DNA from 3 places in the Streptomyces flavovariabilis genome. Region 2 is predicted to be linked to each of the others. Evidence: riboswitches for the same ligand, from Rfam matches in the RefSeq annotation. Region 2 holds a riboswitch; each other region holds the start of a gene.

The links. Region 2 has a riboswitch for cyclic di-AMP ahead of IO24_RS0123700 (LysM peptidoglycan-binding domain-containing protein). Riboswitches for the same ligand answer to the same signal wherever they lie in the genome.
Region 1: it holds a riboswitch for cyclic di-AMP, as region 2 does, so the genes downstream of both, IO24_RS0130325 (transglycosylase SLT domain-containing protein) here and IO24_RS0123700 (LysM peptidoglycan-binding domain-containing protein) in region 2, are expected to answer to the same signal.
Region 3: it holds a riboswitch for cyclic di-AMP, as region 2 does, so the genes downstream of both, IO24_RS0121860 (M23 family metallopeptidase) here and IO24_RS0123700 (LysM peptidoglycan-binding domain-containing protein) in region 2, are expected to answer to the same signal.

The regions. Positions count from the first base shown of each region.
Region 1 is NZ_JNXD01000020.1:175,083-179,345, reverse strand. Features, by position in the region: gene IO24_RS0130340 (ABC transporter ATP-binding protein) at 1-4, opposite strand, end outside; gene IO24_RS0130335 (LolA family protein) at 46-1,308, opposite strand; gene IO24_RS0130330 (polyprenyl synthetase family protein) at 1,540-2,550, opposite strand; cyclic di-AMP (ydaO/yuaA leader) riboswitch at 3,061-3,230, shown strand; gene IO24_RS0130325 (transglycosylase SLT domain-containing protein) at 3,234-4,001, shown strand; gene IO24_RS0130320 (Cof-type HAD-IIB family hydrolase) at 3,965-4,263, opposite strand, start outside.
Region 2 is NZ_JNXD01000013.1:95,942-100,204, reverse strand. Features, by position in the region: gene IO24_RS0123715 (nucleoside triphosphate pyrophosphohydrolase) at 1-416, shown strand, start outside; gene IO24_RS0123710 (cytochrome P450 family protein) at 603-1,868, shown strand; gene IO24_RS0123705 (LysM peptidoglycan-binding domain-containing protein) at 2,010-2,963, shown strand; cyclic di-AMP (ydaO/yuaA leader) riboswitch at 3,192-3,357, shown strand; gene IO24_RS0123700 (LysM peptidoglycan-binding domain-containing protein) at 3,362-4,057, shown strand.
Region 3 is NZ_JNXD01000011.1:520,071-524,333, forward strand. Features, by position in the region: gene IO24_RS0121850 (alginate lyase family protein) at 1-802, shown strand, start outside; tRNA gene IO24_RS0121855 (tRNA-Met) at 857-930, shown strand; cyclic di-AMP (ydaO/yuaA leader) riboswitch at 1,161-1,317, shown strand; gene IO24_RS0121860 (M23 family metallopeptidase) at 1,329-2,363, shown strand; gene IO24_RS0121865 (aldo/keto reductase) at 2,515-3,459, shown strand; gene IO24_RS0121870 (PrsW family intramembrane metalloprotease) at 3,511-4,263, opposite strand, start outside.

The DNA of each region.
Region 1 (4,263 bases), on a different contig from region 2:
CCATCGGCTTCCTCGTTCTGTCGACGCCCCGTACGCGTGCGGGACTTACTTCCCGGCGTCGGCCGCCTTCACGAGCGCGTCCTTGGTGACCAGGCCCGCGTAGACCTTGCCGTCGTCCGTGATGAGGGCGTTGACCAGGCGGGTCGAGAAGACCGTGCCCGAGCCGAACTTGCCGTGGACCTTGTCGCCGAGCGAGTCCATGAAGCCGCCGAGGTCACCGCCGGTCCCGCCGGAGGGTACGCCCTCGCCGCCGGTGTCGAAGGTGGCTATGGCGTTCCAGCCCTCGCCGATGGTCTTCATTCCGTCGAGGCCGGCGAGGCCCTTGCCGGAGTCCTCGCCGCCCTTCGGAGCGTGGCCCGGCGCCTCACCCAAGTCGAAGGCCTTGCCGGGTGCCTTGCGCGGAGTCTCGCCCGAGGCCTTGTGGGCGTCCTTCTCCTCGGTGACCTTCGCACCCTTGGGCGGGGTGAAGTCGAAGGTCGAGGCGGCCGGCCTGGCGAAGCTGACCTTCGTGAAGCCCGCGTCGACGACGGCCGCGCCGCCGCTCGCCGGGGTCAGCGTGAACTTCAGCGGCATGCCGGTCTTCGCGTCCACGGCCACCGTGATCGCACCGACCGTCGAGCCGGACTGCTTCGGCTTGACGACCAGCTTGTAGGCGTCCCGGCCGGCGACCTGGGCGGTGCCGTCCACGGTCACGGACGTCGTGTCGTCGACCGCCTTCAGGGCCTCCTCGGCGAAGTCCTTCGGCATGGTCGGCGGCTGCTGGTCCTTCCCGCGCTCCGGGCTCTCGGAGGAGGTGCCGTGGTAGACCTCGTTGGACTTGCTGTCGTAGCCCCAGACGTCCTTGCCGTTGTGGATGAGGCTGTACTCGGCGGCGTTCTCCAGCAGGGACAGCTTCTGCCGGTCCGGGCCGTCGGCGGCGACGCGCAGGGTGTGCGTGCCGGAGGCCAGTTCGGTGAGCTTGGCCGTCGGGTCGGCGGAGGAGCCGCCCTCGCCCTGGCCCGCGGCGCCGGACAGCAGGCCGGATTCCAGGCCGCCGAGGTTCGGCAGGCCGAGGTCGGTGCTGATCTTCACCGTGCCGGAGAGCTGCTCGACGTCGGACTTGGCCATCTTCTCGATGAGCTGCTGTGCGGTGATCTTCGGGAGGTCGGGGTCGCCGGAGTCGGCGAGTGCGGGGACCAGCCCGATCGTCGCGGCCGCCACCCCGATCACCGTGACCGGGACGATGTACCGTGCGGCTGTGCGCCGCCCGGAGCGCTGCTCGTCGACCTCTCCGGCGGTCGTGCTGTCGTCGGATGCGTACGGTGCCATGTGTGCCCTACCTCCATGGTCGGCGGCGGCTGTCCGTGCCGTGCACGCACTCGTCCCTGAGCCGCCATTCTCACCCGAACAGGTGAGGAGTGGTGTTTTCCGTGGTGTCCATCTGACCAAATCGGCCAGGGAGATACGTCAGACCCCGGACTCAACTCCATGTACTGCTGGGGTATGACATGGAAGGGCGGCTTCTCCCCCGACCCGTAGGGGTCGGACGGGAAAGAGGTGCTAGCCGGCCCGGTGCACCACCGCGTCGCACAGCTCCAGGAGCGCCGTCTTCGCGGTGCACTCCGGCAGGGGCGCCAGCGCCGAACGGGCGTCCTGGGCGTAGCGGACGGTGTCCCGCCGGGCCTGCTCCAGTGCCGGGTGGGCGCGCAGCAGGCGCAGGGCCTCGGCGTGCCGTTCGTCGTCGGTGAGGTCGGAGTCGAGCAGCTCGCACAGGGCGATGTCCTCGGCGAGCCCGAGCCGGGCCGCCCGCTCGCGCAGCCGCAGCACAGGCAGCGTGGAGATGCCCTCGCGCAGGTCGGTGCCGGGGGTCTTGCCGGACTCGTGGGAGTCGGAGGCGATGTCCAGGACGTCGTCCGCGAGCTGGAAGGCGACGCCGAGCCGCTCGCCGTACTGGGTCAGGACGTGTACGACCGTCTCGTCGGCGCCGGACATCATCGCGCCGAACCGGCACGACACGGCGACCAGCGAGCCGGTCTTGCCGCCCAGCACGTCCAGGTAGTGCCCGACGGGGTCGCGGCCGTCCTGCGGTCCGGCCGTCTCCAGGATCTGGCCGGTCACCAGCCGCTCGAACGCCTCGGCCTGCACCCGAACGGCCTCCGGGCCGAGGTCGGCCAGGATGTGCGAGGCGCGGGCGAAGAGGAAGTCGCCGGTGAGGACCGCGACGGAGTTGCCCCAGCGGGCGTTCGCGCTCGCGACGCCGCGGCGCACGGCGGCCTCGTCCATCACGTCGTCGTGGTACAGCGTGGCGAGGTGGGTCAGCTCCACGACGACGGCCGACGGCACGATCCCGGGTGCGTACCGGTCACCGAACTGGGCGGAGAGCATCACGAGCAGCGGGCGGAACCGCTTGCCGCCGGCCCGCACCAGGTGCTGGGCGGCCTCCGTGATGAAGGGCACCTCGCTCTTGGTGGCCTCGAGCAAGCCTTCCTCGACAGCCGCCATTCCGGCCTGGACATCGGCTTCCAGAGCCTGGTCCCGCACGCTCAGCCCGAACGGCCCGACGTCGGTCACGAGGGGTCTCCTGTCTGCTGTGTCTGCCGGTGATTATGCGGATTGTCGATAGGTCGCTGCCCTCACTCGAGTCAGCGTATCCGGTCACGTTTCGATCACCGCCAGCGCCCGTGGTTACAGGCCGGGCGGTATCCGATCACGACCGTTATGTTTTCGATCAACCCATAAGAACAGATATTTATCGACTTACACAAATCTAGCGAAGTATGCACGATTTGCCGTGATAGATCAGCGAATTCCTCTTGGTGGAAATTGCCCTATGGACTCGTGATCAGTGAGTTGAATCACTTACCCCCCTTTTCCACCCCACCTCCACCACGGCCCCTACCGCCTTCCCACTCACGCCAGTTGAGCCTTGGCTCCCGCAAAGGATCAAGCGACCCAAACACCCCCGACCAAGGTCAACCGCGCGATATGTGACTGAGGTGCTTGTTCCCGACATGTGCTCTCGCATACGTTCCGGGCCTGTCCGGCGGACGCCTAATCCTGCCGCCGCCCGGACACCCCACCGGAACCGACTCACTCACGCAGGGCAGGAGCGGGGGACCCAGGTAAGTCGCCGGTCCGCACAGCGGCACGGCTCGGGGTGAAGCCGCGCACGGCACACAGCGCCGTACGCGGCCGGGCACCTCCCGGCCCGAACCCGACAGCTCACCTCGCAGGCGCCGGAGAGGAACATCGCCATGGCCGGACGAGGCAAGCACCGTCGCCCCAGAACCAACCCGCTGACCCGAGGCTTCATCGCCGCCGGAACCGGCGGAGCCGCACTCACCCTTCCGCTCCTCGGCGCCACCCACGCGAGCGCCGCCGAGCCCCAGAGCGCCCCCGCCGCCGCACAGTCCGTGCCGCAGGCGGCCCAGCCCGCCAAGCCCCTGACGTACACCGTGACCAAGGGCGACTCGCTCGCCCGCATCGCGGACAAGTACGACGTCCCGGGCGGCTGGAAGCAGCTCTACAAGGACAACCGCGCCGCCGTCGGCGACGACCCGAAGCTCATCCACCCGGGTCTGAAGCTGACGGTGAAGGCCACCAAGACGGACGCCGCGAAGAAGACGGCGACCAAGTCGTCCGCCCCCGCCAAGCCCGCCGGCGGTGTCGCCCAGGCCACCCAGGCCTCCGCGAAGACCTACGCCGACAACCTGGACGGGTGGATCCGCGAGGCGCTGGACATCATGGCGCAGAAGGGGATCCCCGGGTCCTACGACGGCATCCACCGCAACATCATGCGCGAGTCGTCCGGCAACCCCCAGGCGATCAACAACTGGGACTCCAACGCCGCCAAGGGCACCCCGTCCAAGGGCCTCCTCCAGACCATCGACCCGACCTTCCAGGCCTACCACGTGGACGGCACGTCGTGGGACCCGTACGACCCCGTCGCCAACATCACCGCGGCCTGCAACTACGCGGCCGACCGCTACGGCTCGATCGACAACGTCAACGGCCCGTACTGAGCCGTCCCGCCCAGCAGTCGCTCGAGGACGACGGCGATGCCGTCGTCCTCGTTCGACAGGGTGACCTCGTCGGCCACGGCCTTGAGTTCGGGATGGGCGTTGGCCATCGCGACGCCGTGGCCGGCCCAGTCGAACATCGGGATGTCGTTGGGCATGTCGCCGAAGGCGATGGTGTCCGCCGGCCGCAGCCCCAGATGCTCGGCGGCCAGTGCCAGGCCCGTCGCCTTGGTGATCCCGCACGGCTGGAGCTCGACCGTGCCGG
Region 2 (4,263 bases):
GCATCGCCGAAGAGGCCCGCCCGGAAGAAGGGGAGACCCCCTTCTCCATCGACGACGTGGCCGGCGGCATCGTCGCCAAGCTGATCCACCGCCATCCGCATGTCTTCGGCGACGCGACGGCCGACACCCCCGAGGAGGTCAAGGAGCACTGGCTGCGCACCAAGGCGGCCGAGAAGCAGCGCACCTCGATCACCGAGGGCATCCCCCTCGGCCAGCCCGGCCTGGCCCTCGCCGCCAAGCTGGCCTCCCGCGCCCGCACAGCGGGCCTGGACATACCGCTCCCACCCGTCGAGGGCGTCGGCTACGACCTCCTGGCCCTGGCCGTCCGCGCCGAGTCGGAGGGCGTCGACCCGGAAGCGGCCCTGAGAGCCGCGGCCCGCGCGTACCGGGACGCGATCAGGGAGGCGGAGAGCTGAGCCCGCCGGGTCGGTCCGCCCGGTCCAGCCGCGCTTCGAAGATCCGGGACAGCGGGCGTTGCGCTGCGCCGGCCGGCGCCCCTCCGCCTGCCGGCGTGGACAGCGGCAGATCCTGGACGCGGTCGCAGTGGTTGACCCAGGACAGTGCCGGCCGGTGCCGCCGCGGGCGCTGCGTAGGGTCATGGCATGCGACATGACGTGCCCGGGATGCCCGAACTGTTTTCGTGGGAGTTCGCCGGCAACCCCTACCCCGCCTACGCCTGGCTCCGTGAGCACAGCCCCGTTCACAAGACGCGGCTCCCCAGCGGTGTGGAGGCCTGGCTGGTCACGCGGTACGCCGACGCCAAGCAGACGCTCGCCGACAACCGGCTCTCCAAGAATCCGGCGCACCACGACGAACCGGCGCACGCCAAGGGCAAGACCGGGATCCCCGGTGAGCGCAAGGCCGATCTGATGACGCATCTGCTGAACATCGACCCGCCGGACCACACCCGGCTGCGGCGGCTGGTGTCCAAGGCGTTCACACCGCGCCGGGTCGCCGAGTTCGCCCCGCGGGTGCAGGAGCTCACCGACACTCTCATCGACGGGTTCGCGCGGAAGGGGTCCGCCGACCTGATCCACGAGTTCGCCTTCCCGCTGCCCATCTACGCCATCTGCGACCTGCTCGGCGTCCCGCGCGAGGACCAGGACGACTTCCGCGAGTGGGCGGGCATGATGATCCGCCACCAGGGCGGGCCCAGGGGCGGCGTGGCACGGTCCGTGAAGAGGATGCGCGGCTACCTCGCGGACCTCATCCACCGCAAGCGCGAGGCGCTGCCCGCCGAGCCCGCCCCCGGCGAGGACCTCATCTCGGGGCTCATCCGCGCCTCCGACCACGGCGAGCACCTCACCGAGAACGAGGCGGCGGCCATGGCCTTCATCCTGCTGTTCGCCGGTTTCGAGACGACCGTGAACCTGATCGGCAACGGCACCTACGCCCTGCTCACCCACCCCGGGCAGCGCGCACGGCTCCAGGCGTCCCTCGCCGCCGGCGAGACCGGCCTCCTGGAGACCGGCGTGGAGGAACTGCTGCGCTACGACGGCCCCGTCGAACTCGCCACCTGGCGCTTCGCCACGCAGCCGCTCACTCTCGGCGGGCAGCGCATCGAGGCGGGCGACCCCGTTCTCGTCGTACTGGCCGCCGCGGACCGGGACCCGGAGCGGTTCGCTGATCCGGACGTGCTGGACCTCGCCCGCCGCGACAACCAGCACCTCGGGTACGGCCACGGCATCCACTACTGCCTCGGTGCCCCGCTCGCCCGCCTGGAGGGCCAGACCGCGCTCGCCACCCTCCTCACCCGCCTCCCGGACCTCCGGCTCGCTGCGGATCCGGCCGAGCTGAGATGGCGCGGCGGCCTCATCATGCGCGGGCTGCGCACCCTGCCGGTGGAGTTCGCACCGGCAGGAAAGTGACGAAACATCAGACCTGTGATCTTCACGTGATCTACGCGGCATGAACTTGTGACAAGTGATCGACTGCCGATACGTTCACCCATCAACACGGCCCGGGATTCAGGCCGCGTTGTTCACTGCTGTCTCGCGAAAGGTCTCCGTATGCTCTCCGGGAACGGTCGGCACCGTCGCCCCCGCCAGGCTCCGGCTCTCCTCCTGGCGGCCGGAGTGACCGGCTCCGCCATCGCGATCCCGCTCCTCGGGGCCTCCGGTGCCAGCGCGGCCGACGGCACGACCTGGGACCGGGTCGCGGACTGCGAGACCGGCGGCGCCTGGAGCCAGAACAGCGGCAACGGCTACTACGGCGGCCTGCAGTTGTCCCAGGAGGACTGGGAGAGCCACGGCGGTCTCGACTACGCCGCGAGTGCCGATCTGGCCAGTCGCTCCCAACAGATAGCCGTGGCCGAGAGAATCCTCGCCGACCAGGGGGTCGGCGCGTGGCGCACTTGCGGACTGCTCTCCGGCCTCGAGCAGGACAAGGGGTCGGCCTCGTCCGGCTCTTCCGGGTCATCCGGTTCGGAGGACTCGCCCGGCCTGCTCGACTCGCTGGGTTCGTCCCCTTCCGCGAGCCCCTCCCCGTCCCCGTCGTCGCCCGACGCATCGTCGACTTCGGAGGACGAAACCACCAAGCCGGACAAGTCGCCTGAATCCTCCGACTCGTCGAAGGACCCTCGGTCCGACGCTTCTCCGTCGGCCACCCCCGAGAGCGGCCGGTCCGGCAACTCGCGGCAGAGCGACGACTCCTCGGCGGCCGACGCCGGCTCCGGTCGCCATCGCGGTCCCAGTGCCGACGAAACCCGCCCGCCCGAGAGCGGCGGTGCGGACGGGTCCACGGGGCGCCACTCCTCGCGCGGCGACGAGGCCTCCCCGGACGCGTCCGAAGGCGACTACATCGTGGGGGTCGGTGACAGCCTCTGGTCCATCGCCGACGCCCTTCGGATCAGCGGCGGATGGCACGCGCTCTACGACGGCAACGAGAAGGCCGTCGGCTCCGACCCGGACCTCATCCACCCCGGTCAGACGCTCACGGTGACGGGCGAAGCGGACGAGAAGTAGCGGTTCGGGCAGTGCGGAAACGGGGGCGGAAGTCGCCCCCAAACCGCACGAGTTCGCGTCATCATTCGCGATGAATGTCCCGTTTGGGGCCCGTGAGAGATAGATCTCAGAAGCCCTGATCGTCTTTGAAATTCCGCGGACCGCGTGTCTACGGTCGTGACCGCTCGTCACCACGAGCCCCGGCTGCCGCAACGCCGAATCCTGCCAGCGGCCGTACGGGAACAGTCGTCGCGTCAAGCGCCGTAGGCAGGAGCGGGGGACCCAAGGTAGGTGCCCGACCGGTCAGTTGACCGGAAGGGCTTGGGGTGAAGCCGTGTCCCGGGAGGGACGCGGCCGGGCAACTCAACCGGCCCGAACCCGACAGCTCACCTCGCAGGCGTCGGTGAGGGGATCTCTCCATGCTGTTTTCCGGCAAGGGCACGCACCGCCGTCCGTCCAAGGCCTCTCGGGTCATCGCCATCGCCGGTGTCACCGGCGCCGCCGTCGCCGCCCCGCTGATGGCGGCCGGCAACGCCTCCGCAGCCACCGCCTCCGAGTGGGACGCCGTCGCCCAGTGCGAGTCCGGCGGCAACTGGTCCATCAACACCGGCAACGGCTACTACGGCGGTCTGCAGTTCTCCGCCTCCACCTGGTCCGGCTACGGCGGCACCAAGTACGCCTCCACCGCCGACCAGGCCACCAAGGACCAGCAGATCGAGATCGCCGAGAAGGTCCTGGCGGGCCAGGGCAAGGGCGCCTGGCCGGTCTGCGGCAAGGGCCTGTCGAGCGCCGGCTACACCGGCGGCGGCTCCTCGAGCGACTCCGGCAGCTCCTCGCAGGAGAGCCAGCAGAGCTCCGAGTCCCGCGAGACCCAGCAGCAGCCGGCCTCCCGCTCCGACGAGCGCCCGGCCGCCAAGAAGACCGTCACCACCCCGACCGGCAAGAAGGTCAAGAAGGGCGACGGCGAGTACAAGGTCGTCAAGGGCGAGACCCTCAGCTCGATCGCGGCGGACGAGAAGGTCAAGGGCGGCTGGGAGAAGCTGTTCCAGCTGAACAAGGACATCGTCGAGGACGCCAACCTCATCTACCCGGGCCAGCAGCTGCACCTGAAGTAAGCAGCGGCCCGCTCAGGTCCCGCAGGCTCCCGCCCCGGTGCGTCACCCCCGTGCGCACCGGGGCGGGTTTTTTTCTGCCGGTCTTCGCAACCCGGCTTTGTTCCGTTCGGAAACAATTTACTCTCGGTTCTGTCCATGAGGTGGGCGACCCGGTGGCCGATCGCCCGGAGCCGGTTAGGCTCATGTCGCGAGCCACCACGGCCCGC
Region 3 (4,263 bases), on a different contig from region 2:
GGACGCCTGGTCGGCAACGCTGCGCCGGCACACCGGGGAGAAGGCCGCGTTGCAGGCCGGCTGGACCGGGTCGGTCTGGGCCCGGGCCGCCGAGATCGTGCGGCACACGCCCGGCGCGGGCTGGCCGGCCGCGCGGGTGCGGGGCTTCGAGGACATGCTGCGCACCGTCCACCTTCCCCAAGTCACCTCGTCCGACCCGGACTTCACCGGCACCTGGGACCTCGTGGCGACCGACGCGGTCATCTCCGTCGCCGTGTTCCTCGAGGACCGCCGGGCCTTCGACCACGCCCTGGAACGCTTCCGGGAGCGGGTGCCCGCCTACTTCTACCTGGAGGAGGACGGCCCCGTGCCGCTCACCGTGCCCGGCTCCGGCGTGGACGGCCCGCAGCGCATGGCGTCGTACTGGTTCGGGCAGACCACCTACCGCGACGGCGTCTCCCAGGAGACCTGTCGCAGCTTCCGGCACGTCGGCGCCTCGCTCGCCGCCACCGCCCACATCGCCGAGACGGCCTGGCACCAGGGCGTCGACCTCTACGGCGGGAGCGAGGACCGGCTGGCGGCCGCGCTCGCCCTGCACGCCCGCCACGAGCTGGGCGAACGCGCACCCGAGTGGCTGTGCGGCGGGCGCGTCGAACGGAACCTCGGACCCCATCTGGAGGTCGCCCTCCACCACCTGGAGGAACGGCGCGGCCGGCCCGTCCCGGCCGCGCACGAGCTGGCCGCACGGGCCCGGCCCGCCGGCACCGACGACCTGTTCACCGCCTGGGAGACCCTGACCCACGCGGGCGCCCCGGCGGGCTGAGCGGAGGGTGTGCACGAGGTGCCCCGCGGATGGCGTACACTGGAGTCACAACGACGCGGGGTGGAGCAGCTCGGTAGCTCGCTGGGCTCATAACCCAGAGGTCGCAGGTTCAAATCCTGTCCCCGCTACTGAAGGCCGAGGGCCGGAGAACCACCCCGTTCCGCACCGCAACTGACGCACCGTCAAAACTCGTCAGTTACTTGTGTGGCGGTCAACTCGCCCGATTTAGCCCCGTCATGGCAGGTAAGTCCGCACGAAAAAGGTTAATGATCAAGTGGAATCGCTGGAATACCCCTCGCGCGTCTATTAACGTTCGATAACGCAGCGCGGTCGTCCCAGCCGTCACAGAAGGCGGCTCCGTGCGCACGTGCCGAATCCCGAAAGGGAACCGGGGAACCACCACTTGGGGTGAATCGGGCGTATACCACCGTGGCAGCACGGCCGGTATACGCGCGTAGGAGACCTTCCTGCTCCGAACCCGTCAGCTAACCCGGTAGGCGAGAAGGAAGGAAAGGAGCACGCCCACGTGGCGTCCAACCGGCCTGCCCCCGCGGCCCCGTTCGCGCCGAAGCGCGACACAGACACCTTCGGCTACGGCGGTCAGCACACCGACGAGGGCCCGTTCCAGGAGTGGAACCCCACCGAGGAGTCCATCCGTCCCGTCCGCGGCCGGCATCGCGTCACCAAGCAGCGCGGCGGAGGCCTCGCCCGCAGCTCCACCGTCCTGGGCGTCGGCGTCATAGCCGCCGTGGGTGCCGGCGGCATGGCCAGTGCCCAGACCGGCAAGCCCCCGGTGTCCATCTCCGTCCCGGACCTGCCCTCGGTGGGTTCCCTCATCTCGGACGACGACACCCCCGAAGGTTCCGCCACCCCGCTCAGCAGCCTCGGCACCGTCACGGCGGACACCGAGCAGGGCACCTCCGAAGCCGGCGCCGGTGAGGCGCTGCGCGCCCGGATCATGGCCCAGGTCGAGCACCAGCAGGACCAGATCGAGACCAAGGCCGCCCAGGACGCCGCGGCCGCCGCCGAGAAGGCAGCCGCGGACGCCGTCGCCAAGGCGGAGAGGGAAGCCAAGGCCAAGGCCGCCGAAGCCAAGAAGAAGGCGGAGGAGGAGGCCAGGAAGAAGGCCGAGGCCGAGCGGCTCGCCGCCCTCGCCAAGCAGTTCACGCTGCCGACCTCCTCGTACACCATCAGCTCCAGCTTCGGCCAGGCCGGCGCCTACTGGTCCTCCGGCTACCACACCGGCCTCGACTTCGCCGCCCCCACGGGCACGCCGATCAAGGCCGTCCACAGCGGCACCATCACCGAGGCGGGCTGGAACGGCTCGTACGGCTACAAGACCGTCCTCACCCTCGATGACGGCACCGAGATCTGGTACGCGCACCAGTCCTCCATCGGCGTCAGCGTCGGCCAGAAGGTCAGCACCGGCGACGTCATCGGCCGCGTGGGCGCCACCGGCAACGTCACCGGGGCGCACCTTCACCTCGAGGTCCACTCCGGTGGATCCTCGAGCGGCATCGACCCGATGGCCTGGCTGCGCGGCAAGGGACTGAACCCGTAAGCGGTACACGCCCGTTGAAGCACCGGCGACCCTGACGACGACCCCCCGACGTCAGGGCCGCCGGTTCTTTCGGCGTGCCACGGGACGGGCTTACGGAAGCTTTGCGTCAACTGCGGAATGAGGCGCTCCGGTACGGGCGTTGACAGTGGCCATGACTTCTCTCCGCAAGCTCGGCTCCTCCGACCTCGAGATCTTCCCGCTCGCCCTCGGCGGCAACGTCTTCGGCTGGACCGCCGACCAGGACCAGTCGTTCGCCGTCCTCGACGCCTACACCGCCGCCGGCGGCAACTTCATCGACACTGCCGACTCCTACTCGGCCTGGGGCGAGGGCAACCGGGGCGGGGAATCCGAGACCGTCCTCGGAGCGTGGCTCAAGGCCCGCGGCAACCGCTCGGACGTCGTCGTCGCCACGAAGGTCAGCCAGCACCCCGAGTTCCGCGGCCTGTCCGCCGACACCATCAAGGCCGCCGCCGACGCCTCCCTGCGGCGCCTCGGCACCGACCACATCGACCTGTACTACACGCACTTCGACCAGCCCGACGTGCCCGTCGAGGAGATCATCGGCGCGCTCGACAGTCTCGTGAAGGCCGGGAAGGTGCGGCACATCGCCGCCTCCAACATCTCCGCCGAGCGGCTGCGGGCGTCCCTGGAGTTCTCCGAACGCGAGGGACTCGCCCGGTACGTCGCCCTCCAGCCGCACTACAACCTGGTCTCCCGCGACACCTACGAGGGCGAGCTCCGGGACCTCGCCGAGCGGACCGGTCTGGCCGCCGTGCCGTACTTCGCGCTCGCGTCCGGCTTCCTCACGGGCAAGTACCGGCCCGGCACGACCGTGGCGAGCGCGCGGGCGGGGAGTGCGGCCACGCACCTGGAGACCGAGCGAGGGCGGCGAGTGCTCGCCGCCCTCGACGAGATCGCCGGGGCGCACGACGTACCCGTGGCCACGGTGGCTCTGGCGTGGCTGGCCGCCCAGCCGACCGTGGCGGCGCCGATCGCTTCCGCGCGGACGGTGGAGCAGCTGCCCGCGCTGACCGGCGTCGGCGAGCTGACGCTCTCGGAGGCCGAGATCGGGCGGCTCACGCAGGCCTCGGCCTGATCCCGGGTCTCGGCCCGCTCCCGGGTCTCGGCCTGATCCGGACGGCAGGTTTCAGGAGCGGTACGGGTTGTACGCGGGGTACGGCGCCGGCTGGGGGCCGTACCCGTACACCCCGTACACCGGCCAGGGCGGGGCCGCCACCGGGACCGGAGGGGCGGTGATCCGCGCCGCGTGGTCCAGCGCGGGGCGGGCCGCTTCCCGGCGCCGCCACAGTTCGCCGAGCAGTTCCCGCTCCCGTTCGGCGAAATCCGCCCCGGCGCGGTCCCGCCGGGCCCGGTGCCGCAGGAACGCCAGGGACGTCGCATACGCCTCGTACCGCGCCACCTCCCGGGCCGCCGCCCTGCCCGCGTGACGCCGGGCGTACTGGCGGGCGATCCGCCGGGCCCGCATCGAGCCGAGCGCGTACGGCTCCGCCGGGGTCAGCCAGCCGGCCACGGCGTAGGCGGGCAGCTCCGCACGTACGGTCTTCAGCTCCCGCTGCCGGGTCCAGATCACCAGCCACGTCAGCAGCCCGAAGATGGGCACCATGAACGCCGCGTAGACGGCGAAGAACCCGTACTCGCCGAAGGCCGAGGAGCCGTTCCACATCGCGTGCATGCCCATCGCGAGGAGCAGCCCGGCCAGCGGGAAGGCGCCGCGGCGCAGGTGCCGGCGGTCCGCCGAGAGCGCGGAGATACCGAAGCCGATGCCGGTGAGGACCGTGAACAGGGGGTGCGCGAACGGCGACATGACGATGCGCACGAAGAAGGTCGCCGCCGTGACGGAGGCGATGCCGGTGCCGCCGGTGAGCTGGTCGGTGCCGAA